DNA from 2 places in the Desulfosporosinus sp. SYSU MS00001 genome. Region 2 is predicted to be linked to the other one. Evidence: a T-box and tRNA genes for the amino acid it is inferred to sense, from the RefSeq annotation. Region 2 holds a T-box; the other holds one or more tRNA genes.

Region 1 (12,325 bases), on a different contig from region 2:
CTTCAACCATCTGCCCGTCCCGCACTCTGAGACGTGATCCATAAGGTATTGTATAAGTCACATGTTCATCGGATTCGGTAGTGATCTCCACTTCCCGGCGTCCCTTAACTTCACTGACCGCTACTTTTCCTTTGACTTCAGATATTATCGCTTGGCCTTTTGGTTTACGGGCTTCGAAAAGCTCTTCTACCCGCGGAAGACCTTGAGTAATATCGTCACCGGCTACACCACCGGTATGGAATGTCCTCATTGTCAACTGCGTACCCGGTTCACCGATAGACTGTGCCGCGATAATCCCCACTGCTTCGCCCATTTCAACCGGACGTCCTGTAGCTAGGTTTCGTCCATAACATTTCTTGCAAACGCCATAACGGGAAGTACAGGCCAGAACGGAGCGAATAACCACCGAATCAAATATCGAGGCGATTTCTTTAGCTTGCTCTTCCGTCATTTCCTTATCCGGAGCAGCAAGGAGTTTTCCTGTTGTAGGATGGTATAACTCTTCCAGCAGGAAACGGCCCACTAGTCGTTCTTCCAAGGACTCAATGATTTCCGGACCATCCTTGATATCTTCGACTATGATACCAGTCGTTGTTCCGCAGTCCTCCTCACGTACAATAACATCTTGAGAAACATCGACCAGACGACGGGTCAGATACCCTGAGTCTGCCGTCCTTAGAGCTGTATCAGCCAGACCTTTCCGGGCACCGTGGGAGGAAATGAAGTATTCCAAAACCGTCAGTCCTTCACGGAAATTGGCCTTAATCGGCAATTCAATGGTACGTCCGGATGGATCAGCCATAAGACCCCGCATTCCGGCCAGCTGCCGGAGCTGTTGAATATTACCCCGTGCTCCTGAAGTTGCCATCATATAGACAGGATTGAACTGATTTAAGCTTTCCATCAAGGCATCGGTGACTGTCTTAGTCGCTTTAGCCCAAGTATCAATAACTAAATTATAACGCTCTTCATCGGTAATTAAACCTCGGCGATACTGCAATTCTGTTTTGGCAACGGCCTGGTCGGCGTTGGAGAGAATTTCCGTTTTCGCTTCAGGAACGGTGATATCCATTAGACCAACGGTCATCCCTGCACGGGTCGAGAACTTAAATCCTTGACTTTTCAGTCCGTCCAGCAGTGCGGCGGTTGCTTCATAGCCGGCAATTCTGTAGGTCTTGGCCACAATCTCACCTAGACCCTTTTTGCCGACAACTTCATTGAAGTAGCCGATCTCTTTAGGGATTACAGAATTGAAGATCAGACGACCGACTGTTGTCTCCAAAAGTCCATCATCACGGCGAACCTGAATCTTTGCTTGTAAATGAACTTCACCCGAATCATAGGCTAAAACTGCTTCATCAAAGTCTTTGAATATTTTTCCTTCGCCAAAAGCCCCCGGTCGTTCCATCGTTAAGTAATAGGAACCTAAGACCATATCCTGGGTAGGAGTTTGTACAGGCCGGCCATCCTTAGGATTTAAGATGTTATGAGAGGCCAGCATCAACAAACGTGCTTCGGACTGAGCTTCTGCAGACAATGGGACGTGAACAGCCATTTGGTCTCCGTCGAAGTCAGCATTATAGGCTGTGCAGACGAGAGGGTGAATCTGTAAGGCACGTCCTTCAACTAAGCTAGGCTCAAAAGCCTGAATTCCCAAACGGTGAAGGGTTGGAGCACGATTCAAGAGGACCGGATGATCGGTAATAACCTCCTCCAAAACGTCCCAAACTTCAGGGCGTACGCGCTCAACCATTCGTTTAGCGCTTTTAATATTATGGGCATGCCCTTCATTAACGAGCTTCTTCATAACAAAGGGTTTAAAGAGTTCTAAGGCCATTTCCTTAGGAAGGCCGCATTGGTGCAATTTAAGGTTCGGCCCGACCACAATAACGGAACGTCCCGAATAGTCTACGCGTTTTCCTAAAAGGTTTTGACGGAAACGCCCTTGTTTTCCTTTCAGCATATCGCTCAGAGACTTCAGCGGACGGTTCCCCGGACCTGTCACTGGACGGCCACGCCGTCCATTGTCAATCAGAGCATCAACCGCTTCTTGGAGCATTCGTTTCTCATTGCGAACGATGATATCCGGTGCCCCTAAATCCAAAAGGCGTTTCAGTCGATTGTTACGGTTGATCACCCGTCTGTAAAGGTCATTAAGGTCTGACGTAGCAAATCTGCCGCCGTCCAATTGAACCATAGGACGCAGTTCAGGCGGGATTACCGGTACGACATCCATAATCATCCATTCCGGACGATTACCTGATTGCTTAAAGGCTTCAACGACTTCTAAGCGACGAATAGCGCGAATTTTTCGTTGCCCGGAAACTTCTTTCAGTTCGCCGCGCAGTTCATCATTGAGTTTATCCAAATCCATTTCTGCGAGCAGAAGTTTGATGGCTTCAGCGCCCATACTTGCTTGAAAACGGTCATCATACTTCTCACGGTATTCACGATATTCTGTTTCAGTCAAAAGCTGCTTCTTCATAAGGGAAGTATCCCCTGGATCGGTAACAATGTAGGAAACAAAATAGAGGACTTTTTCCAAAGCACGGGGTGACATATCCAAAAGCAGACCCATGCGGCTTGGAATCCCTTTAAAATACCAAATATGGGAAACGGGAGCAGCCAGAACAATATGCCCCATCCGCTCACGGCGAACCTTCGATCGAGTTACTTCAACTCCGCAGCGATCGCAGACAATACCTTTGTAGCGGACCCGTTTATATTTTCCGCAATGACATTCCCAATCCCTTGTCGGACCAAAGATCTTTTCACAAAACAATCCTTCCCGTTCCGGCTTTAAGGTCCGATAGTTAATGGTTTCAGGCTTCTTTACTTCTCCATAGGACCAATCTCGGATCATATCCGGGGAAGCTAAGCCGATACGCATACGGTCGAAGTTATTGACGTCTAGCAATCCTTATCGCTCCTTTCCTCCGGGGGACTATTTGAGATCGTCGAAATCTATTTCCTCTTCTTCGAGGACTTCTTCATTCAGATCTTCAAGAGGGTCTTCTTCATCCACAGTTTCTTCTTCATCCTCATCTTCGGTTTCTACGAGACGAGGGCCTGGGGCCGGAAGTTCCTCATGCAGATCGATACCAAGTTCTTTAGCAGTTTCCGCGATATCCTCATCAGTATCATGAATCTCAATTTCCTGATCATCTGAGGAGAGCACTCGAACATCCAATCCCAAACTCTGCATTTCTTTAATCAATACTTTAAAGGACTCAGGAATTCCCGGTTCGGGGATATTTTCCCCTTTTACAATAGCTTCGTAGGTCTTGACGCGGCCGACAACATCGTCAGATTTAACGGTTAGAATTTCTTGGAGAGTATAAGATGCTCCATAGGCTTCCAGAGCCCAAACCTCCATTTCTCCAAATCGCTGTCCGCCGAATTGCGCTTTCCCTCCTAAGGGTTGTTGCGTTACCAGGGAATACGGACCTGTCGAACGGGCATGGATTTTATCATCAACCAAATGGTGCAGCTTGAGGACATACATATAGCCTACAGTAATCTTACTGTCAAAAGGCACTCCCGTACGTCCGTCGTACAACATCGTCTTGCCGTCTTTGGGAAGCCCGGCCTTTTCCAAAGTTTCAAATATATCCTCTTCCCGCGCACCATCAAAAACCGGAGTAGCAATGCGAATACCCAGAGCTTTGGCCGCCCAGCCTAAGTGAGTTTCCAAGACCTGACCGATATTCATCCGCGAAGGAACACCCAGAGGATTCAAAACAACCTCGATCGGTGTGCCATCCGGCATGAAGGGCATATCCTCCTGACGCATAATCCGGGAAATGACCCCTTTGTTTCCGTGCCGGCCTGCCACCTTGTCGCCAACAGAGATTTTACGTTTCTGAGCGATATAGACACGTACCAGCTGGTTAACGCCCGGTGACAATTCATCTCCGTTTTCCCGGGTAAAGACCTTGACATCAACAATTTTTCCGGCTTCACCATGAGGAACCCGTAAAGAAGTATCCCGAACCTCGCGGGCCTTTTCGCCGAAAATAGCACGCAGCAAGCGTTCTTCAGCTGTTAGCTCCGTTTCTCCCTTGGGAGTAACTTTACCGACTAAAATATCCCCAGGACGAACTTCCGCACCAATGCGAATGATTCCACGTTCATCAAGATCCTTCAAGACATCTTCTCCGACGTTAGGAATATCCCGAGTAATTTCTTCAGGCCCCAGCTTTGTATCCCGGGCATCGGATTCATATTCCTCAATATGAATTGACGTATAATAATCTTCTCGGACAAGCTTTTCATTAATCAGAATAGCGTCCTCATAGTTATACCCTTCCCAAGTCATGAAGGCCACTAAGACATTTCGTCCCAGAGCAAGTTCACCATAGTCAGTGGAGGGTCCGTCAGCAACAATCTGACTCGCCTCAACTTTCTCGCCCTTCTTGACGATCGGTCTCTGGTTAATACATGTTCCTTGGTTCGAGCGCAAGTACTTAAGCAGTTTATGCCGTTCCGTAGTGCCATCGTCATGAAGGACTACGATCTCATCCGCTGTTGCCCGTTCGACAACCCCAGCTTGTTTGGTGATCGCACAAACTCCTGAATCTTTAGCAGTCTTATATTCCATCCCAGTTCCCACATAAGGAGAGTCTGTGCGCAAGAGGGGAACGGCTTGGCGCTGCATGTTTGAGCCCATTAGTGCCCGGTTAGCATCATCATGCTCCAAAAACGGAATCAAAGCGGTAGCAATTGAAACCATTTGCTTCGGAGATACATCCATATAGTCCACTTGGCTCGGTGAAACATGCACGAAATCAGGACCGTGGCGCCCGTCAATTTTATCTAAGAGGAAATTGCCACTTTCATCAAGAGGCGCATTAGCCTGAGCAACAACGTACTTTTCTTCCTCATCGGCCGTTAAATAGTGAATCTCATCGAGAACTCTGCCGTTTTCTTTATCCACCTTACGATATGGAGCCTCTATAAACCCGTAAGGATTGATGCGGGCAAAGGTACTTAAGGAACCGATCAAGCCAATGTTCGGACCTTCAGGGGTTTCTACAGGACACATCCGCCCATAATGGGAGTGATGAACGTCACGAACTTCAAAACCAGCCCGTTCACGGCTCAAGCCACCCGGTCCCAAAGCACTTAAACGCCTTTTATGAGTTAACTCAGCTAAGGGATTCGTTTGATCCATGAACTGTGACAATTGGCTGCTGCCGAAGAATTCCTTAATCGCCGCCACAACAGGACGGATATTTATTAAAACTTGTGGAGTTATGACTTCGACGTCCTGAATAGTCATTCGTTCACGGACAACACGTTCCATTCGCGATAAACCAATGCGAAATTGATTTTGGAGCAGTTCTCCTACCGAACGCAAGCGGCGATTCCCTAAGTGGTCGATGTCATCCTTAAATCCTCCGCCTTCCATCAGGTCCAACATTCGTTGGATGCTCGCCACGATATCCCCGCGGGTCAGATGACGAACCTCCATGGGAATGTCTAAACCTAACTTCTTATTAAGCTTGTAACGGCCAACCTTTGCCAGATCGTAACGCTTAGCATCAAAAAATAAGGCTTCTAACAGCGAGCGGGCACTGTCGACAGTTGGAGGTTCACCTGGTCGTAATCGTTTATAGATTTCAACGAGAGCTTCTTCGGTAGATTCCGAATTGTCTCTTTCCAGGGTAGCACGAATATATTCGTTATCATTGAACAATTCCAGAATCTGTCCATTGCTGGAATATCCCAAAGCACGGATGAGTACTGTGCCCGGAAGCTTACGTGTACGGTCAACCCTTACAAAAATATTATCATTAATATCCGATTCAAATTCCAACCACGCTCCACGGTTTGGAATCACCGTAGCCCCATAAAGTTTCTTACCACTCGGATCAATTTGTTCCGCATAGTAAACACCCGGTGAACGAACAAGCTGACTGACTATAACACGCTCAGCACCATTGATAATAAAGGTGCCTTTGTCTGTCATTAGCGGGAAATCGCCCATGAAGACTTCTTGTTCCTTAACTTCCCCGGTTTCTTTGTTAATAAGGCGTACTTTTACCCGCAAAGGAGCCGCAAACGTTACATCTCGCTCTTTACACTCCTCAACCTGGTACTTGGGTTCTCCTAAGCTGTAATCGATAAATTCCAAAACAAGGTTGCCCGTAAAGTCTTGAATCGGGGAAATATCGCGAAACATATCGCGCAATCCTTCATCAAGAAACCATCGATAGGAGTTCTGCTGGATTTCAATTAGATTTGGCATGTCAAGGACTTCCCGAATTCTGGAATAACTCCAGCGCTCCCGTACCCCGACCTTAACAGGATAGAACATTAACGCTTCACCCCTCAGTGCGCATTTCTCTCATTGAGGTATAATATATTGACATAGACAGCCAAAAGCAAGGCCTTTAAATAAAACCTCGCTTAACTATCTATGGTATTCCGCATCATCGTGACAATTCCAAACTACTATCTCCTTATTATCCAATGCTTTCTAGTAATTGCCATAGCATGGAAGAATCAAGCAAATACCTTCATCTATGTATAGTAACAGTTATAAATTATACCAAATCCATCATACAGTGTCAAGAAAATCTTCAAAGTTAGAGGAATAAATAATGAAGATATGACACTAATAATGGCGTTGGCGGTGAAGATTGCCGCCTAGCGGCATGAAAATATAAATATTCATGAATATTTTCGGTTCAAGGAGTAGGAGGGAAATGTATTTTCGCAAGACAACTATCTTGCCTGTAATTAAAGAAGGCACTCTCTACTTAGAGAGCGCCTTCTTATATTCTCTAAACTATTTAACTTCGACAGTTGCGCCAGCTTCAGTTAATTTAGTTTTTACAGCTTCAGCCTCATCTTTAGCAACCTTTTCTTTAATAGGTTTCGGAGCATTATCTACGAGATCTTTAGCTTCTTTTAAGCCTAAACCAGTTACTTCGCGAACAACTTTAATAACATTGATTTTGGATGCACCGCAGTTGGTAAGGATAACATCAAACTCAGTTTTTTCTTCAGCTGCTTCACCTGCAGGTGCGGCAGCTCCGCCAACAGCTGCGACAGCTACTGGAGCTGCAGCACTGACACCGAATTCGGTTTCAAAAGCTTTTACGAGTTCAGAGAGTTCGAGGACAGTTAAACCTTTAACTGCTTCGAGAATTTCATTAACTTTAGACATTTTTTATTTCCTCCTTAAACTATGAAACATTTTATGTTTCTGACATTAAAATTATTGAGCTTCTTTAAGCTTACGCACTTCTTCGAGAGCGTAACCCATTTTGCGAATAGGCCCTTGAAGAACATTGGCCATACCTGCCAAAGGCGCTTGCATACCGCGCAGAACCATGGCCAGCAATACTTCCCGTGACGGTAGATCAGCAAGATTTTTAACTCCGTCAGGTCCGATTACTTTGCCTTCTAAAACTCCAGCCTTAATGGCAAAGCTCTTAAGCTTATTTGCTTTGGCAAAATCCAATAAGATTTTAGCAGGAGCAACCGGATCTTTACTAAAAGCAAGCGCTGTTGGTCCTTCTAAATAGGACTCAAGTCCTTCGACTCCTACTTCTTGAGCTGCTCGTCGTACAAGGGTGTTTTTTAACACCTTATACTCCACGCCAGCTTGACGAAGCTGCGCCCGTAATTGAGTCACTTGAGCTACTGTGAGTCCACGGTAATCAGCTAAAACAACCCCTGAAGATTGTTGAAACTTCTCTTTAATTTCTGAGACAACCTGGCTTTTTTCCTCGATATTAGGCATTCTGTGTACCTCCTTCCTATAGGGCAACTCAGCAAAAAACCTCCGCAGCTGCAGAGGTTAAGAATGCCAAGTATATCTATCGGCACGTTTTCCAACCTCGGCAGGACATTAAGCTCAATGGCACCTGCTATCTACAGCGGATATTTAATTCCTGATAAGTGTACCCTCATTGTAGAATACTGTCAAGAGAACTTTAGAGAGCCTTCACCGGATTAATTCTTACGCCGGGACCCATCGTCGAACTAACCGTTATGCTGCGGATATATTGACCTTTAGCAGCAGCAGGTTTTGCTTTAGCAATGGTTTCCCCTAACGTACGATAGTTCTCTAACAGCTGTTCTGCACTGAAAGATGCTTTGCCAATAGGAGCATGGATAATTCCAGCCTTTTCGGCACGATATTCAATCTTACCAGCTTTGATTTCCTTGATGGCACGAGTTACATCCGGGGTAACGGTTCCAGTCTTAGGGTTTGGCATTAAGCCTTTAGGTCCGAGTACACGGCCTAATCTACCGACCATTCCCATCATATCCGGAGTAGCTACTACGACATCAAATCCGAACCAGCCTTGTTCAATCTTAGCGATCATGTCTTCAGCACCCACAAAATCTGCGCCTGCTGCTTCTGCTTCTTTCGCTTTGTCTCCCTTGGCGAAGACCAAAACAGAACGAGTTTTTCCGGTTCCGTTAGGGAGCACAAGAGCACCGCGAATTTGTTGGTCTGCATGACGGGTGTCAATTCCTAATTTAAAAGCAACTTCGATCGTCTCATCAAATTTTGCTTTGGCATTAGCCTTCACGAGCGTTAATGCTTCAAGGGGTTCGAAATATCCTGTGCGATCAAAGGTCTTTACGGCCTCTTGATATCTTTTTCCAACCTTAGCCATTCTTTTACCTCCTTGTGGTTATGCGGGCAAAACCCTCCCACAATTCATTTTAGCCTTCAACAACATCGATACCCATGCTTCGGGCTGTACCTTCAACCATCCGCATTGCTGCCTCTATACTTGCTGCATTCAGATCCTTCATCTTCATATCCGCAATTTCGCGAACTTTAGATTTAGGGATCGTGGCAACCTTCTTGCGATTGGGTTCAGATGAGCCGGAATTAATATTGGTCATCTTTTTAAGTAGGACAGACGCAGGCGGAGTTTTGGTAATAAAGGTAAAGGAGCGATCTTCATAGACCGTGATTTCCACCGGAATAATAAGCCCAGCTTGATCCTTTGTGCGCTCATTGTACTCTTTACAGAAGGCCATAATATTGACCCCATGTTGACCAAGAGCCGGACCAACCGGAGGTGCCGGTGTAGCTTTACCTGCAGTGATTGCTAATTTGACCAAACCAATTACTTTCTTTGCCATAGTTTAACACCTCCTTGATAGAATAATCCCTATTTTAGTCGAGTTTTTGAACCTGTCCGAAATCTAATTCCACAGGCGTCTCTCTTCCAAACATCGATACTTCCACACGCAACTTGCCCTTATCAGGGAATATTTCTCGAACCACTCCGACAAAGTCTTTAAATGGCCCAGCTATAACCTGAACCGTTTGATTAACCTCGAAATCAATTTTAGCACGCAGATCATCCATTCCCATTTGCTGGAGAATCTGGATTACCTCTTCTTCAAGGAGTGGAATCGGTTTAGTTCCTGTACCCACAAAACCCGTTACTCCCGGTGTATTGCGAACAACATACCATGAGTCATCGGTCATTTCCATTTCAACAAGAACATATCCCGGATAAACCTTACGCTTCGTTACTTTTTCCTTCCCATTTTTGAACTCAACCTCGTCTTCCATGGGAACAAGAACGCGAAAGATCTTCTCCTCCATATTCATGGATTCTACGCGTTTTTCGAGATTCATTTTAACTTTATTTTCATAACCCGAGTACGTATGAATAACAAACCAGTCTTTAGCCATTTCTCAGGGACCTCCTCAGACACTGCCGCAGAAACTCGCAGTTTAGGGCACTAGCTTGGTTAAGGCAATACTTAAACCGCCGTCCACAGCCCACATGAGAACAGAAACAATCCCCACCGCAACAAATACTACACCCGTGTAGGCAAGCAATTGTTTACGACTTGGCCAGTGAACTTTTTTTAATTCACTCAGAACTCCGCGAAAGTAGTCCTTCGTCTTATCCGCTTGCTTCTGAGTATTAGCTGGTTTTTTCAACGCGCCCATCACTTCACATCCTTAAACGACATCGGTGTCCTCGACATTGTGACAACGCTTCCTGGCGTACAGTTTAAAACGTCACAAAAAAAAATTACTTGGTTTCTTTATGGAGAGTATGGCTTTTGCAGAACTTACAATACTTTTGGACTTCTAAACGATCAGGATTATTCTTCTTGTTCTTCATCGTAGCATAGTTACGGTGCTTGCAATCCGTACACGCTAAAATAATGCCCACACGCACTCACGAACACCTCCCAGACAACAGTAGGACGCTGCATTTATTCCATTACTCAAGTACTGTATCACAAGATGATTACCCTGTCAAGAAAATACGGGATGAAGTAACTTGGCCAGCGTTCGTAGTGAATAAAACAAAAAGACAGCAGCGCTGCCTTTCAACTTCAAAATAAATGGAGCCAACGATGGGACTCGAACCCGCAACCTGCTGATTACAAATCAGCTGCTCTACCAATTGAGCTACGTTGGCATTTTGTTTAGCACCTCTCTTGTTGAGTGGCACTCATATAATCTAGCACTTTTTATAAAAAAATGCAAGCATTTTTCTTTCCAGGAATTTATGTAAAATTACCCATCCCGACGTTCAAGATAGCGTTCAAGTTTCCTCTTCACTCTCTGCAACGCGTTATCGATTGATTTCACATGTCTTTTCAAGTCAACAGCAATTTCCTGGTAGGACTTCCCTTCCAAGTAGGACATCAGTACCTTCCATTCTAAGGAACTGAGAATCTCACCCATCTTTTCCTCAATGTCATCGAATTCCTCTCGGCTGATGATCAGTTCCTCCGGATCCGTAATACGAGTTCCTGAGATAACATCAAGCAATGTCCGATCAGAATCTTCGTCATATATTGGCTTATTGAGTGAGACATACGAGTTAAGGGGAATGTGTTTCTGCCTTGTAGCTGTTTTAATAGCAGTAATAATCTGGCGGGTTATACATAACTCCGCAAATGCCCTGAACGATGAGAGCTTATCGCCGCGAAAGTCTCTTATGGCCTTATAGAGTCCAATCATTCCTTCTTGAATAATATCTTCGCGATCCGCACCTATGAGAAAATAGGAACGAGCCTTTGCCCTAACGAAGTTCTTGTATTTGTTGATTAGATACTCTAGTGCTGTAGCGTCGCCTTCCTTGGCAAGCTCAACCATCTCTTCATCTACGATAATGTCGATGATTTCGCACTCTGGTAGTTCTGGTTGGGCTTGAAAAGTCAAGTTGATCCCCCCTACAATGTCGTCATGAAGAAGACGCAATCTCGCCTAGCCCTTGTCCATGGGAACATTCTCATTATACCCGACCCCTAAGAAAAGCGTCAAGGCGAAGTTTTGGTTGTTCTGTCGCATGGGCGTCATTTGAGTCCTGATATTCAATCTCCGAAGTTCAATATTGAGTGAAAGCTACTCTTTTAGAAGTATCATAACCAGTGACGTCCAATCTTTCAAGTCTAATTTTTATCCAATCGTGCTTTCTTCGATAGGGGACTCCGCCCCCCACTGAAGTTTCGATGTTCAGCTTCAGCCAAACGATTTCACATTTCTACACCGTCTCTAGTTTATGGCTTTATAGATCTTTGCCTTAAGACCTCATAGAGCATGACTGATCCTGCGACACTGGCGTTAAGCGAAGTCACCTTGCCTTTCATAGGCAAGCTGACAATTTCGTCGCAATTCTCCCTTAAGAGACGGCTAATTCCCTTGCCTTCACTGCCAATGACGATAACTCGCGGGCCTGTGAGATCTGCTGTAAATACATGGCCTCCTCCGGCTTCCGCTCCGGACACCCAGCAGCCTTTCTTTTTCAAATCCTTAATGGTTTGAACTAAATTACTTACACGAGCAACCAGAACATGCTCAACCGCTCCGGCCGATGTTTTAGCAACAGTTCCGGTCAACGAAACACTGCGGCGTTTCGGAATAATAACCCCATGGGCCCCGACAGCATCAACGGTTCTCAGCAAGGCACCCAAATTATGCGGGTCTTCAATTTCGTCCAGCATCAGAATAAAGGGATCTTCCTGCCGTTCTTCAGCCAGTGCCAGAATATCCTCCACTTCAGCGTATTCTCTGGCAGCAACATAAGCTAAAATACCTTGATGGCTTTCCTTCTGCACTAAACGGTCAAGAACCTGTCGTTTTACAAACTGATAGGGAATGTTCCGTTCTTGCAGCAGAGAAAGGATTTCATGATTCCTCTCGCTGGTATTCTCCGAAACCATAAGTACTTTATTGACAGGTTTACCGCTTCTCAGCAGTTCAATAACCGGATTTTTACCATAAACGATTTCATCGTTCAACTTGTTCACGTCTTCTTTCCTTTAAGGGTTTGTAATCTTCCACAACTATAAGTGCCCTGATGACATACTCCCT
Region 2 (12,325 bases):
GGAATTGTGGTACACAGAACAACACACGGATAATGTTCGTTTTTCTATTAAGGTGGATAAACCTCTGTATACGGGTCAGAGTGAATTCCAAAGGATAGATGTTTTTCATTCTAAAGAATTTGGGACCTTTTTTACGTTAGACGGCTTAATGATGGTTACTGAAAAAGATGAATTTATCTATCATGATATGATTGTTCATGTTCCAATGGCGACAAACCTTAACACAAAGAATGTTCTGGTTATTGGCGCCGGTGATGGGGGAACGGTAAGAGAGCTTACTCGCTATAATTCAATTGAACGAATTGATATGGTTGAAATTGATAAAATGGTGGTTGATGTATGCAGGGAATATTTGCCCCAAACTGCCTGTAAACTAGACGATCCACGGGTGAAACTATATTTTGAGGATGGGTTGAAATTTGTACGCTCCAAGGAAAATGCATACGATCTAATTATCGTTGATTCCACCGATCCTTTTGGACCGGGAGAAGGTTTATTTACTAAAGAATTTTATGGTAATTGCTTCAAGGCACTTAAGGAGAACGGTATTCTGGTTAACCAGCACGAAAGCCCCTATTATGCTGAGTATGCTCAGTCCATGCAGAGGGCTCATAAACGGATCAAAGAATTCTTTCCAGTTTGCAGAGTTTATCAAGCGCATATTCCAACATATCCGTCAGGACATTGGTTATTTGGATTTGCCTCCAAAGTATATGACCCCGTAAAGGACCTAAACGAGCAGGCATGGAATAGTTTGGGGATAAAAACAAAATATTACAACACCGAGATTCATAAGGGATGCTTTGCTCTTCCTTCGTATGTAAGGGAGCTTCTGGTAAGCGAAGAGAAATAATTTTTTAGGCATACCTATAATTCTAGATAATAGGAAAAAGGCTGTAACAAATTTTTTTGTTGCAGCTTTTCATGTATTTGGAGGTTGCATTAACCAAAAAAATTACATAATATTTAGTAATCAAAATATTAGAATTTTTTATAAGATTAAAGGAATTGAACCTATGATAACGAATAATTGATTTGAGTAATCATCATAGAAAAGGCCTCGCCCTCGAACTATTAATTTATGTTATTAAGCGATAGATATTACAATCACAGTTAGGATGTGAAAAACAGTGCATATTACGGATTATGAAATTGCTTTAAGGCTATTGCTGGCTTGTATTTTTGGAGGAATTGTCGGTCTCGAACGAGAACGAAATGATAGTTCGGCAGGATTTAGAACTCATATTTTAGTTAGCTTAGGCTCAGCGTTGATTATGATTTTATCAATGTACGGTTTTGCTAATTTCACGTCAGTTAACAAAGATCCTGCTCGCTTAGCTGCGCAAGTTGTCTCAGGGATCGGCTTCTTAGGAGCCGGCACAATCTTGCGAGATAAAACATCGATTAGAGGCTTGACAACTGCAGCATCCCTTTGGGTTGTCTCAGCCATCGGCTTGGCAACTGGAGCCGGGTTCTATTTTTCGGCTACATTGGTCACCTTTTTAGTGTTTATAACATTAGAGCGCATAGTAGAAAATTATTTTTTTAGAAACAGTGCGACAATTAAGGTTGTTGCTGTCAATGGAACGTGCAGAGTTAAAGAGATTAACAGGGTTATTGAGTCTCACAACATTGTTCCGCAAAATATTACGATGACTTTGCAAATAGAAGAACAAAATAAAACGGTTATATTATTTAAATTGAGAACTCCCTTTCGTAAACTTGACATAGAAAACCTGATTGAGGATATTAATGAAATTGATGGGGTTTATTCTGCAGAACAAGAATTGAACGATGATAGAGACTCTAGTCGATCTCTTTTCTCTCGCAGAAAATCGGTGTCTCAGAAGGATAGTAACAATTGCTCAATGTAAAATGTGGTTAAAGAGAATAAAAATGTTATAAATTGGAAATGTTATGGAATGTCCGAAATACCTTTTGAAAATATATTGTTTAAAAGGTATTAACAGATTGGCCCAATCGAAATATGGCTTCCTTAGAGTCATATACTCTAATATGGAGGGGTGCCAGTGGAACATTCCGTGCAGTTAGGTACGCAAAGATACCATGACAGTATATGTAGGTCCTTAAGGGAATTGAGTAAACGTGAACGTCTCCCTTTACAGATTATTGAGCAGCAACACGGAAAGCGTTGGCTAATTCAGTGTAAGTTTCTTGCTACATCTCTTGCGGGGACTGACAATGAGGAAATGGTCCGGAAAATCCAGCGATATTATTTAGCGAATGCCTTAGCCGAAACGATCTTGCTACATTGGGAGAAGGAACATGTACGGGGAATCCTTAAAAAAAATAAATATTTAATTGATGATAATGGTCAGGAGATACTGAACAGAGCTCTGGAATATTTGAATAAAGGTTTGGGCCAAGATCGTGCCTATCGTATCAACCGTAAGACAAAGCTTGTAACTCAAATTTTAAGTTGTCTTAATCAGTCTTTGAATTTTGATCTTGAAGGCTTTCTAAGTTTCCGAGCCCAGGAATATAAGCATGACGTCAGTAAAGCCGTGGAGTTTGCTATCGAAGAGTATATCGTAGAAAAGGAGTATCTGGAATTTATTCAGCTCTTAAAACATTTTGTCGACACCCAGACGCCGCAATTAGAGAGACTGCATGTAGGAATGACTTCGAAAGGTGAGTTTCATCTTTATGACGAGGACGGAGAGGACATAACCCGCGACTACCTGGAAGATTATCAGCTGGATAATTTACATGAGTTAGGTTACGAAGACCTCTTGGTAAGTTCGCTTATCGCAGTAGCTCCAAGACAGATCACGTTACACATTCGTTATAATGGGTATAAAGATACATTACAGACCATAAGGCGGGTTTTTGGTAGTAGAGTTCGTGATTGCAGTGGCTGTTCTTTATGTAAAGATTTTTGACAAATAAGCAAGGCTTTTGTATAATTAATCTATTCGCTTGGTATATTAATCTCAATAAAACTATTTCTAAAGTGATTACTTTAAATCGCTGAAAGGGAGAGTATCCTGATCCTAAGTGTTAGAGAAGAAATGCCGCGGCTGTAAGCATTTCTCACAAAGGTTCAGGTGAAGACCACCCTTGAGTGCAGGGCTGAAATAAGTAAGCTTTGCCGTTTCCCGCGTTAAGGGGAATCGAGTGGAAGGAATATCCTTTCAGTTGGGTGGAACCACGGGAGCAAGCTCTCGTCCCTAGTTGGGGCGAGAGCTTTTTTGCGTTTATCGAAATTGGTTAGGAGTGATAGCAATGATACAAGTAACTTTAAAAGATGGCTCAATACGTGAGGTTGAACAAGGAACGACTATAGCAGAATTGGCTGCCTCTATTTCGCGTGGTTTAGCTAAAGCTGCAGTTGCCGGAAAGGTAAATGACAAATTAAAAGACCTTTCTTATCCTCTCACGGAGAATGCGGCAGTTGAGATCATCACACTGGACAGCGAAGAAGGATTGGAGGTTCTTCGGCATTCAACGTCTCACCTAATGGCCCAAGCTGTAGAAAATTTGTTTCCCGGAACAAAGTTGGGGATAGGACCAGCTATTGCCAAAGGTTTCTATTATGATTTTGATTCTGAGCATGTGTTTACCCCTGAGGATCTTGAGAAAATCGAGAAAGAAATGAAACGACTGGCTAAGGAAAACTACACTTATCAACGTAAGGAAGTATCGCGTACCGAGGCTTTGGACTACTTTAAAAAACTTGGTGAAAATTATAAAGTCGAACTTATTGAAGGGCTTCCCGAAGATGCTACCATTTCCATGTATACTCAGGGCAATTTTACGGACCTTTGTGCAGGTCCCCACATCCCATCAACTTCAATTATTAAAGCAATTAAACTCATGAGTTTGGCAGGCGCCTATTGGCGAGGTAATGAAAAAAATAAGATGCTGCAGCGCATTTACGGCACAGTCTTTGCTAAAGCGGCTGATCTCGAAGATTATCTATTCAAATTGGAAGAGGCCAAACGCCGCGATCATCGTAAGTTGGGCTTAGAACTTGATCTTTTTAGTCTTCATGACGAAGGTCCTGGATTCCCCTTCTTCCATCCTAAAGGAATGGTTTTGCGCAATGCTCTTGAAGATTTTTGGAGACAAGAACACCGCAAGCGGGGCTATCAAGAAATTAAGACCCCGATTATTCTCAATCGTTCACTCTGGGAACAATCTGGTCACTGGGATCATTATAAAGAAAACATGTATTTTACGAAGATCGATGATCAGGATTTCGCAGTTAAGCCTATGAACTGTCCGGGTGGTATGATTATGTACCGGACCAAATTGCGCAGTTATCGGGACTTGCCGCTGCGAGTTGGAGAATTGGGACTCGTTCATCGCCATGAACTATCGGGTGCACTCCACGGTTTGCTGCGGGTTAGAAACTTTACTCAAGATGATGCCCATATCTTTATGCTTCCGTCCCAGATTAAGGAGGAACTTCTTGGGGTTATTGAACTGGTAGACACCTTCTACAAAGTGTTTGGTTTTGAATATCATGTAGAGTTGTCCACCCGTCCTGAAGATTCTATGGGTTCAGATGAGGATTGGGAAGCCGCAACTCGAGCGCTTCAAGAGGCCCTCGAAGAAAGAGGCTTGGATTTTAAGATCAATGAAGGTGATGGAGCTTTTTATGGACCAAAGATTGATTTTCACGTGAAAGACTGCCTGGATAGGACTTGGCAGTGTGGTACCATACAGCTTGATTTCCAAATGCCGGAGAAATTCGACCTAACTTATGTCGGCGAGGACGGACAAAAACATCGTCCGGTTATGATTCACCGAGTGATCTATGGTAGTATTGAACGGTTCATAGCACTTTTGACTGAACATTATGCTGGAGCTTTTCCAACCTGGTTAGCACCTGTTCAAGTTCGCATTTTGCCGATCAGTGAGCGGCATCAGGGCTATGCCAAAGCATTAGCTGCCCGTTTCAATGAATTAGATATAAGAGTTGAAACGGATGAGCGTAAAGAGAAAGTTGGCTACAAAATCCGTGAGGCTCAAACTGAAAAGATTCCTTATACCTTGGTTGTTGGAGATCAAGAAGCCGAGTCGGATACCGTTGCTGTACGTCGTTACGGTCAAGGGGATGCCGGAGAGAAAATGACAGTAGATGAGTTTGTTAATCTTATACAAGATGATATAAAAAATAAGAAGCTTTTAACAGCTTTGGCTCAATAAAAGTTGACAAAACTTGAGAGCTGATATAAAATATTCGTTGTCAAGTAGAAGCCATCCGCTTCTCACCTTACGGCTAAAGTCGGTAAGGTATCTTCTGGGCTTGGGCTTAATACGTGCTCATGATTGTTTAGAAGACGGGTGGTATTCATCCGTCTTTTTCTATTGTGCTAAGTTTTAATGGGGGTGGTTTCTTATTAGCAAGGACTTAAGACTCAATGACGAAATCCGGGTTAGGGAGGTCCGTCTTGTTGGGGAAGAAGGAGAACAACTTGGAATTATGGCGGTTCGAGATGCCTTGAACCTTGCAGTCGAGAAGTCTTTAGATCTCGTAGAGATTGCACCGACGGCGAAACCGCCGGTCTGCAAACTAATGGATTATGGCAAGTATAAGTATGAGCAAGCGAAGAAAGATAAGGAAGCTCGTAAAAAGCAAAAGAGCATGGAAATTAAGGAAGTCAAGCTGCGCCCCAATATTGAGGATCATGACTTTGAAACCAAGGCTCGTAATGCACAGCGCTTTCTAAGCGAAGGGGATAAAGTGAAGGTTACTATTATGTTCCGCGGGCGGGAAGTCACTCACCCTGAACTAGGACGAACCCTTTGTCTCAGACTTGCAGAATTCTGTAAAGCGGAGTCTAGCATAGAGCGTGATCCTAAACTTGAGGGCCGCAATATGATTATGATTTTGGCTTCTGTTAAACATGACTAATACCGAGAGGGGGATACTCAAATGCCTAAAATGAAAACTCACCGTGGTGCGGCTAAGCGCTTCAAGAAAACTGGAACAGGTAAAGTTGTCCGTATGCACGGCTTTACAAGTCACATTCTGGAGAAGAAGTCTCAGAAAAGAAAACGTAATTTGCGTAAATCAACGGTTATGAACCAATCTGATGTCAAGAGAATTAAAAACTTGATTGTTTATCTATAACGTTGCACTAAAAGGAGGTTTTTGGGATGGCCCGTGTTAAAAAAGGCATGACAAAACATCATAGACATAAAAAGATCTTAAAATTGGCGAAAGGTTATCGCGGAGGGAAAAGTAAACTTTACCGCCCCGCGAATGAACAAGTCTTAAAATCCTTAGCCTATTCTTATGCTCATAGAAAAGACAACAAAGCAAACTTCCGTAAGCTTTGGATTGCTAGAATCAATGCAGCTGCACGTATGAATGGTATTTCCTACAGCCGCTTGATGAATGGCTTGAAGAAGGCTGGGGTAACAGTTAACCGTAAGATGCTGGCAGAACTGGCAATTAGCGATGCAGCAGCATTTACTGAAATTGCAAATGTCGCTAAAGTTCAAATTAACGGCTAATTACCAAGTGAAGAGGATGCGCTAGCATCCTCTTTTTATAGATGTGTTTCCTTCGGCGCAAACGAAATTATAAAGGACTCTGCCAATGGGTAGACTATATCTATCTCTGGAGCTGGTCCCTAGGCCTTGGGGGTGGAAAAGTGCTGGAATCCTTACAAAATGAACAGGTTAAATTCATCGCCTCTTTGCAGCGGCGTAAAGTCCGTGAAGAGACCCAGCTATATGTTATAGAAGGATGGCGGTTCGTTGCTGAAGCTTTAAGCAGGAATGCGCCCATAAGAAAAGTATACGTTAGCTTAAAAGGAAAACAATCTGAGTGGAGAGTCCTAAGGGAAGGATTGCAAGATCGAAGAATCCCCTTTGAGGAAACCGATGAGCGGGTTTTTCGTAAAATGAGCGCGACGGAGGAACCACAAGGCATTTTAGCGCTTGTGAATCAAACAAGGTATACATGGGACGATATAGATATTGATGGGAAATCGGTAGTGCTTGTTTTGGACGGAGTTCAAGATCCCGGGAATCTAGGGACGATTCTCCGTACTGCCTTGGCGGCGGGAGTTCGTTACGTTTGTTTAACGTCGGGAACCGTTGATATTTATAATCCCAAAGTGCTGCGCAGTACTATGGGAGCCCTTTTTTCCTTAGTCCTTATCCCGGACTTGTCCCCGGAGGCAGTGTTAAGCTTTTGCCGAAAACAGGGTCTTCGGATCATTTTAGGAGATACAAAAGGAAGAGCACTTTACGAGACGAACTTATTGAATGGGCCTTTAGCTTTGGTTGTGGGGAATGAAGGAAATGGTCCATCCCTTACCTTTCAAAGGGAGGACGTACAAAGAGTTACAATTCCTATGGCGCAGGAAGTGGAATCACTAAATGTAGCCATGGCAACGGGAATTCTTCTTTACGAGATAGTGCGTCAAAGGGATTTCTTGTAATTTACTGGGGCGCTATGCTATAATAGCTTGATAACTTGTTGATAGTTTACAATATTTATAAAGCGATGATAGGGTAAAAAAGGATTGTTTCTTCACAGGGAGGTGGGCCAAGACTGTAAGCCTGCTAAGAAAGTATCCTCCTCTTAGAAAAAGAGGTTAAATTTCGCCTTGGAGCGGCTTTTTGATCTGTAGAAAAGCCCGGTTTCCGCCGTTACCGGAACATGAGTGTGGCTTAAAAAGCCAAACCAGGGTGGTACCGCGAGAATGACGCTCGTCCCTTTTGTAGGGGATTGGGCGTTTTTATTATAACCTTAAGCGTGGGATCATATCGTCTCACCAAAGGATGGATAGAAATACTAATGAGTGATGAGACGCTTACGCAGAGTTTGGAAATTGGAAAGGATGGTTGTCTTGAAGAAAGAAATACTTCGTATTGGAGAAGAGGCCCTGCGTGAATTGCAGCAATTAGATAAGTCGGAAGCTCTTCAAGAGCTTAAGGTCAAGGTGCTTGGCAAGAAAGGGACTTTGACAGCATTGCTGAGGCAGATGGGTAGTTTAAGTCCCGAAGAGAGGCCGGTTATGGGACAAGTGGTTAATGAGATGCGCAGCCGCTTGGAAAAAGCTTGGGAAGAACGAAGCGCGGAGTTGGAAACTATTGCTCTGGAGAAACGTTTAGCAGCAGAGCGCATCGACATTTCTTTGCCCGGCAGCCGCGTTGCCCGCGGGCATTATCACCCCTTGACTCAGGTTGTTGAAGAGATTGAAGATATTTTCCTGGGGATGGGCTTCCAGATCGCTGAGGGGCCGGAAATCGAATCGGATTATTACAATTTCGAGGCGCTTAACCTTCCTAAAGATCATCCGGCTCGGGAAATGCAAGATTCCTTTTATATCACAGAAGAAATATTGCTGCGGACTCAAACTTCTCCTGTTCAGATTCGGACAATGGAAAAACTTCGCCCTCATTTACCGGTGAAGGTCATTGCTCCTGGGACAGTTTATCGAAATGACGATGATGCCACACATTCTCCGATGTTCCATCAAGTTGAGGGACTTATGGTTGATCAAGGGATTCGGATGTCCGATCTAAAGGGGATTTTGCTGAATTTTTCAAGGCAGATGTTTGGCGAATCTCGTGAAATTCGCTTGCGGCCCAGTTTTTTTCCATTTACTGAGCCAAGCGCTGAAGTCGATGTTTCTTGTATGCTTTGTGGAGGAGCGGGATGCCGCCTTTGCAAAGGAACCGGGTGGATTGAAATTTTAGGTTCGGGAATGGTTCACCCGAAAGTCCTGGAAATGGGCGGATATAACCCGAGGGAAGTCACAGGCTTTGCTTTTGGCATGGGCGTTGAGAGAATTGCCATGCTGAAGTTTGGCATTGAGGACATGAGGCTTCTTTTTGATAATGATTTGCGCTTCTTGCAGCAGTTTTAAGGGGGAAAGACTATGAAAGTCAGTATGGAATGGCTTCGCGAACTGGTGGATGTCAATCAGAACGCCGAAGAGTTGGCAGAAACATTAACTCGCGGCGGAATTGAGGTAGAAAATGTTGAAAATCTTAATAAAGGCTTTGAAAAGGTAGTCATTGGGGAAATTACTTCTTTGACTAAGCATCCTAATGCCGACAGGCTATGGGTCTGCGACGTTAATTTAGGTCAGGGAAACGTAACAATCGTCACCGGTGCCCAGAATTTACAGGCCGGAGACAGAATCCCTGTAGCCATGATAGGCGCTGCCTTGCCCAATGACTTGTCGATTCGGAAGTCGAAGCTGCGAGGTGTAGTTTCAGAGGGGATGTTATGTTCGCGTGAAGAGCTCCTGCTTGATGATTCCGTAGGCTTGGACCGCAGCGAAGGCGGTATTTTGGTCTTATCATCCGAGGCTCCGGTTGGGGAGAATTTTGGCAAATATCTAGGGCGTGAAGACAGTGTTTTAGATTTAGAACTCTATCCCAATCGCCCCGATTGTTTGGCGATGGTCAATGTGGCACGCGAAGTGGCGTCACTCACCGGTAAACAGCCCCATTTGCCTAAATGGGCAGAAACAGCAAAGGAATTAGATCTTCCTGCTGCTGAGAATTTTAAGATTATCATTGAAGAGGAGGAGTTGTGCCGCCGTTATGCCGGTTTAGTTGTTGAGGATGTTCATATTGCTCCTTCACCGGAATGGATGCAGCGGAGACTCAAGGCGGCTGGTGTTCGGCCAATCAGTAATATCGTCGATATTACGAACTACTGTATGTTGGAGATGGGGCAGCCTTTACATGCCTTTGACCGGGATAAGATTACAGGGAACATTCATGTTCGTAGTGCCAAAGCAGGAGAAAAAATTGTCACTCTCGATGGAGTTGAGCGATCTCTCCAAGCGGATACTCTGCTTATCGCCGATGATCGACAGGCTTTAGCAGTTGCAGGCGTCATGGGAGGTTTTGACAGTGAAGTTACGAAGGATACGAAACGTTTATTAATAGAGTCGGCTCATTTTGCCGGAGTAAGTATACGCAGGACAAGCCGAAGGCTGGGACTCAGGTCAGAAGCTTCAAATCGTTACGAAAAGGGTGTTAATCCTTACGGTTGTGTGGCAACCTTGGGACGAGTATGTGAATTGCTGCTGGAATTAGGAGCAGGACGCCCTGTGGCCTTTCTTGATGAGCTAAAGACTCTTCCTCCGCTGCGCCAGATTACACTATCAGTACAGCATACCTCTACTGTTCTTGGCCTTGAACTTAAGGACTCGGATATCCGACAAGTTCTGGCAAACCTATACTTTAGGTACGAGGAAAAGGAAGGCATCTTCGTTGTAGAGATTCCTACCTATCGTGCGGATTTGGAAATTGAGGAAGATCTCATGGAGGAAGTTGCTCGTTTAATGGGATATGATCTGATCCCTACGACCTTGCCGCAAGGGGATACGACTCAAGGAAGAAGGACACCGGAACAGGACTTTCGCCGTCGCTTACGCAAGGTATTTGTTCAATCCGGAATGGATGAGGTTATGACTTATACCTTTACAGGTGCTGCTAAAGACGCTCAGTGGGGGAGCGCTCAGCACTCGATTTCTTTGCTTAACCCCTTAAGGGAAGAACTCAGCGTGATGCGTACGTCGTTGGTGCCCGGATTGTTAGAGGTTGCGGCCAAGAACATAGCACGGCGCAATACGGAAATTAGTATTTTTGAAGTTGGGACGACTTACTGGGGGGATGAAAAACCCTTGCGTGAGCTTCCGCGTGAAGTATTGCGAGTGGCTGGGGTTGCCGTTGGGAAGAGCGGCAGGCATTGGCTAAATTCCCAGACTCAATATGACTTTTTCTACGTCAAGGGAATTTTAGAGGAGATTGCTCGGGAGTTTGGACTTAAATTTGATTATCGAGTGCCGGAAAATCGTCCTCGGCTCCATCCTGGACGTTCAGCTGATGTTTATCTTCACAATGAATGTATCGGCTTTTTAGGTGAGATACATCCTTCGCAAGAAAAAGAATGGGCTTTGGAGCGGGCTGTAGTCTTTGAGTTGGATCTGGGTGTCTTATTTAAGCATATGCGGCCGATCGTGCGTGCGCAATCCATTCCGCGTTTTCCTGCCATCAATCGTGATTTGGCAGTCGTGATACCCATAGATACTTCCTCTGCGGCGGTGATGGCTAAGATTCACAAGCTCGGAGGGGAACTGCTGCAGAACGTAGAACTATTTGATGTTTATACCGGCAAGTCAATACCAGAAGGACGCAAAAGCCTTGCTTTTTCCTTGCGCTACCAATCGTTAGAGCGGACTTTAACCGATGAAGAAGTAAATAACTTGAATTCTCGCATTCTAGAGGGAATTCAGCAGGAATTTGATGCAGAATGGCGAAAATAGAAAGCGTTTCGGCAAAGTAGCAAGAAGAGAGCGGGGGAAAATTGTGGCTCAGGAATCAGTCAAAGTCGCTGTTGAAATTTTTGGAGAGAAGCACGTGGTCCGCGGTGAAGGAACAGAAGCGTATATCCAGGGGTTGGCTCACGAAGTGGACAAAAAAATGCGTTTAATTTCCCAACGACTCCCTCGCTTAGGCATTCACCAAGTGGCAATATTAACTGCACTTAATTTGGCGGATGATCTTGCCAAGCTGCGAGAGGAGCAAGAAACTCTCATGCAGCTGCTGGGCGAAAAGACTGAATAGCCAAGGAAATTTTTGGGTGAGGGAGCATCTTAAACTACTTTGCAAGCAGTTTAAGATGCTCCCCATTGCTTTGCATTAAAGTATGAGAAATTGTACATATCTAAGTTAAGCAATTATAATAAGTATGTTCATTGGAGTGGATAAACAAAATATGAGGGTGGAGCGTAAAATTAAATGCACAATCAAAGAGAAGCGGTAGCGGCAAATGAAACACTACCTCTGGAGCTTCTGGCGCCTGCAGGAAGTTTTGAAGCATTCAAGGCAGCTGTGGAAAACGGCGCTGATGCAGTTTACTTGGGAGGCAAAAGTTTTAGTGCTCGAGCAAGTGCCGCAAATTTTGATTTAGAAGAGCTGCGCAAAGCAGTCCGCTATGCTCATGAACGGCAGGTTAAAGTCTACCTAACAGTTAACATATTGATTGCGGATCAGGAGTTTCAAGAGCTGATGGACTACCTTTATGCTGTTTATGATATTGGTGTTGATGCTGTCATACTACAGGACTTGGGAGCCGCAAATCTCATTCGTGCAATTCTGCCGGAACTGGAAATCCATGCGAGCACGCAAATGACGATTAACACAACATGGGGTGCTCAACATATGGAAAGACTCGGTTTTTATCGAGTTGTCCTTGCAAGAGAAACTTCGGCAGCTGAGATCAAAACTTTGGCTTCAAGTACTCCTTTAGATCTGGAGGTTTTTGTACATGGTGCACTTTGTGTATGTTATTCCGGCCAGTGTCTGATGTCCA

What was found. A T-box is a leader RNA that pairs with one kind of tRNA and senses whether it is charged. The one in region 2 lies ahead of thrS (threonine--tRNA ligase), so its partner is inferred to be a tRNA-Thr.
Region 1: it has a tRNA-Thr gene. The T-box ahead of thrS (threonine--tRNA ligase) is inferred to sense a tRNA for this amino acid. The anticodon was not compared.

Annotation. Positions count from the first base shown of each region.
Region 1 covers NZ_JBNFTW010000003.1:316,222-328,546, reverse strand. The annotation lists gene rpoC (DNA-directed RNA polymerase subunit beta') at 1-2,917, opposite strand, end outside; gene rpoB (DNA-directed RNA polymerase subunit beta) at 2,945-6,319, opposite strand; gene rplL (50S ribosomal protein L7/L12) at 6,794-7,174, opposite strand; gene rplJ (50S ribosomal protein L10) at 7,226-7,753, opposite strand; ribosomal protein L10 leader region at 7,778-7,908, opposite strand; gene rplA (50S ribosomal protein L1) at 7,947-8,639, opposite strand; gene rplK (50S ribosomal protein L11) at 8,689-9,117, opposite strand; gene nusG (transcription termination/antitermination protein NusG) at 9,152-9,679, opposite strand; gene secE (preprotein translocase subunit SecE) at 9,722-9,943, opposite strand; gene rpmG (50S ribosomal protein L33) at 10,029-10,178, opposite strand; tRNA gene ACPUYX_RS08030 (tRNA-Thr) at 10,349-10,424, opposite strand; gene sigH (RNA polymerase sporulation sigma factor SigH) at 10,523-11,173, opposite strand; gene rlmB (23S rRNA (guanosine(2251)-2'-O)-methyltransferase RlmB) at 11,512-12,261, opposite strand; gene thyX (FAD-dependent thymidylate synthase) at 12,258-12,325, opposite strand, start outside.
Region 2 covers NZ_JBNFTW010000017.1:9,655-21,979, reverse strand. The annotation lists gene speE (polyamine aminopropyltransferase) at 1-853, shown strand, start outside; gene ACPUYX_RS20260 (MgtC/SapB family protein) at 1,131-1,874, shown strand; gene ytxC (sporulation protein YtxC) at 2,031-2,903, shown strand; T-box leader at 2,983-3,196, shown strand; gene thrS (threonine--tRNA ligase) at 3,247-5,175, shown strand; ribosomal protein L20 leader region at 5,212-5,342, shown strand; gene infC (translation initiation factor IF-3) at 5,369-5,884, shown strand; gene rpmI (50S ribosomal protein L35) at 5,906-6,103, shown strand; gene rplT (50S ribosomal protein L20) at 6,130-6,489, shown strand; gene ACPUYX_RS20230 (TrmH family RNA methyltransferase) at 6,630-7,424, shown strand; gene pheS (phenylalanine--tRNA ligase subunit alpha) at 7,836-8,858, shown strand; gene pheT (phenylalanine--tRNA ligase subunit beta) at 8,871-11,276, shown strand; gene ACPUYX_RS20215 (cell division protein ZapA) at 11,320-11,577, shown strand; gene ACPUYX_RS20210 (DUF3656 domain-containing U32 family peptidase) at 11,752-12,325, shown strand, end outside.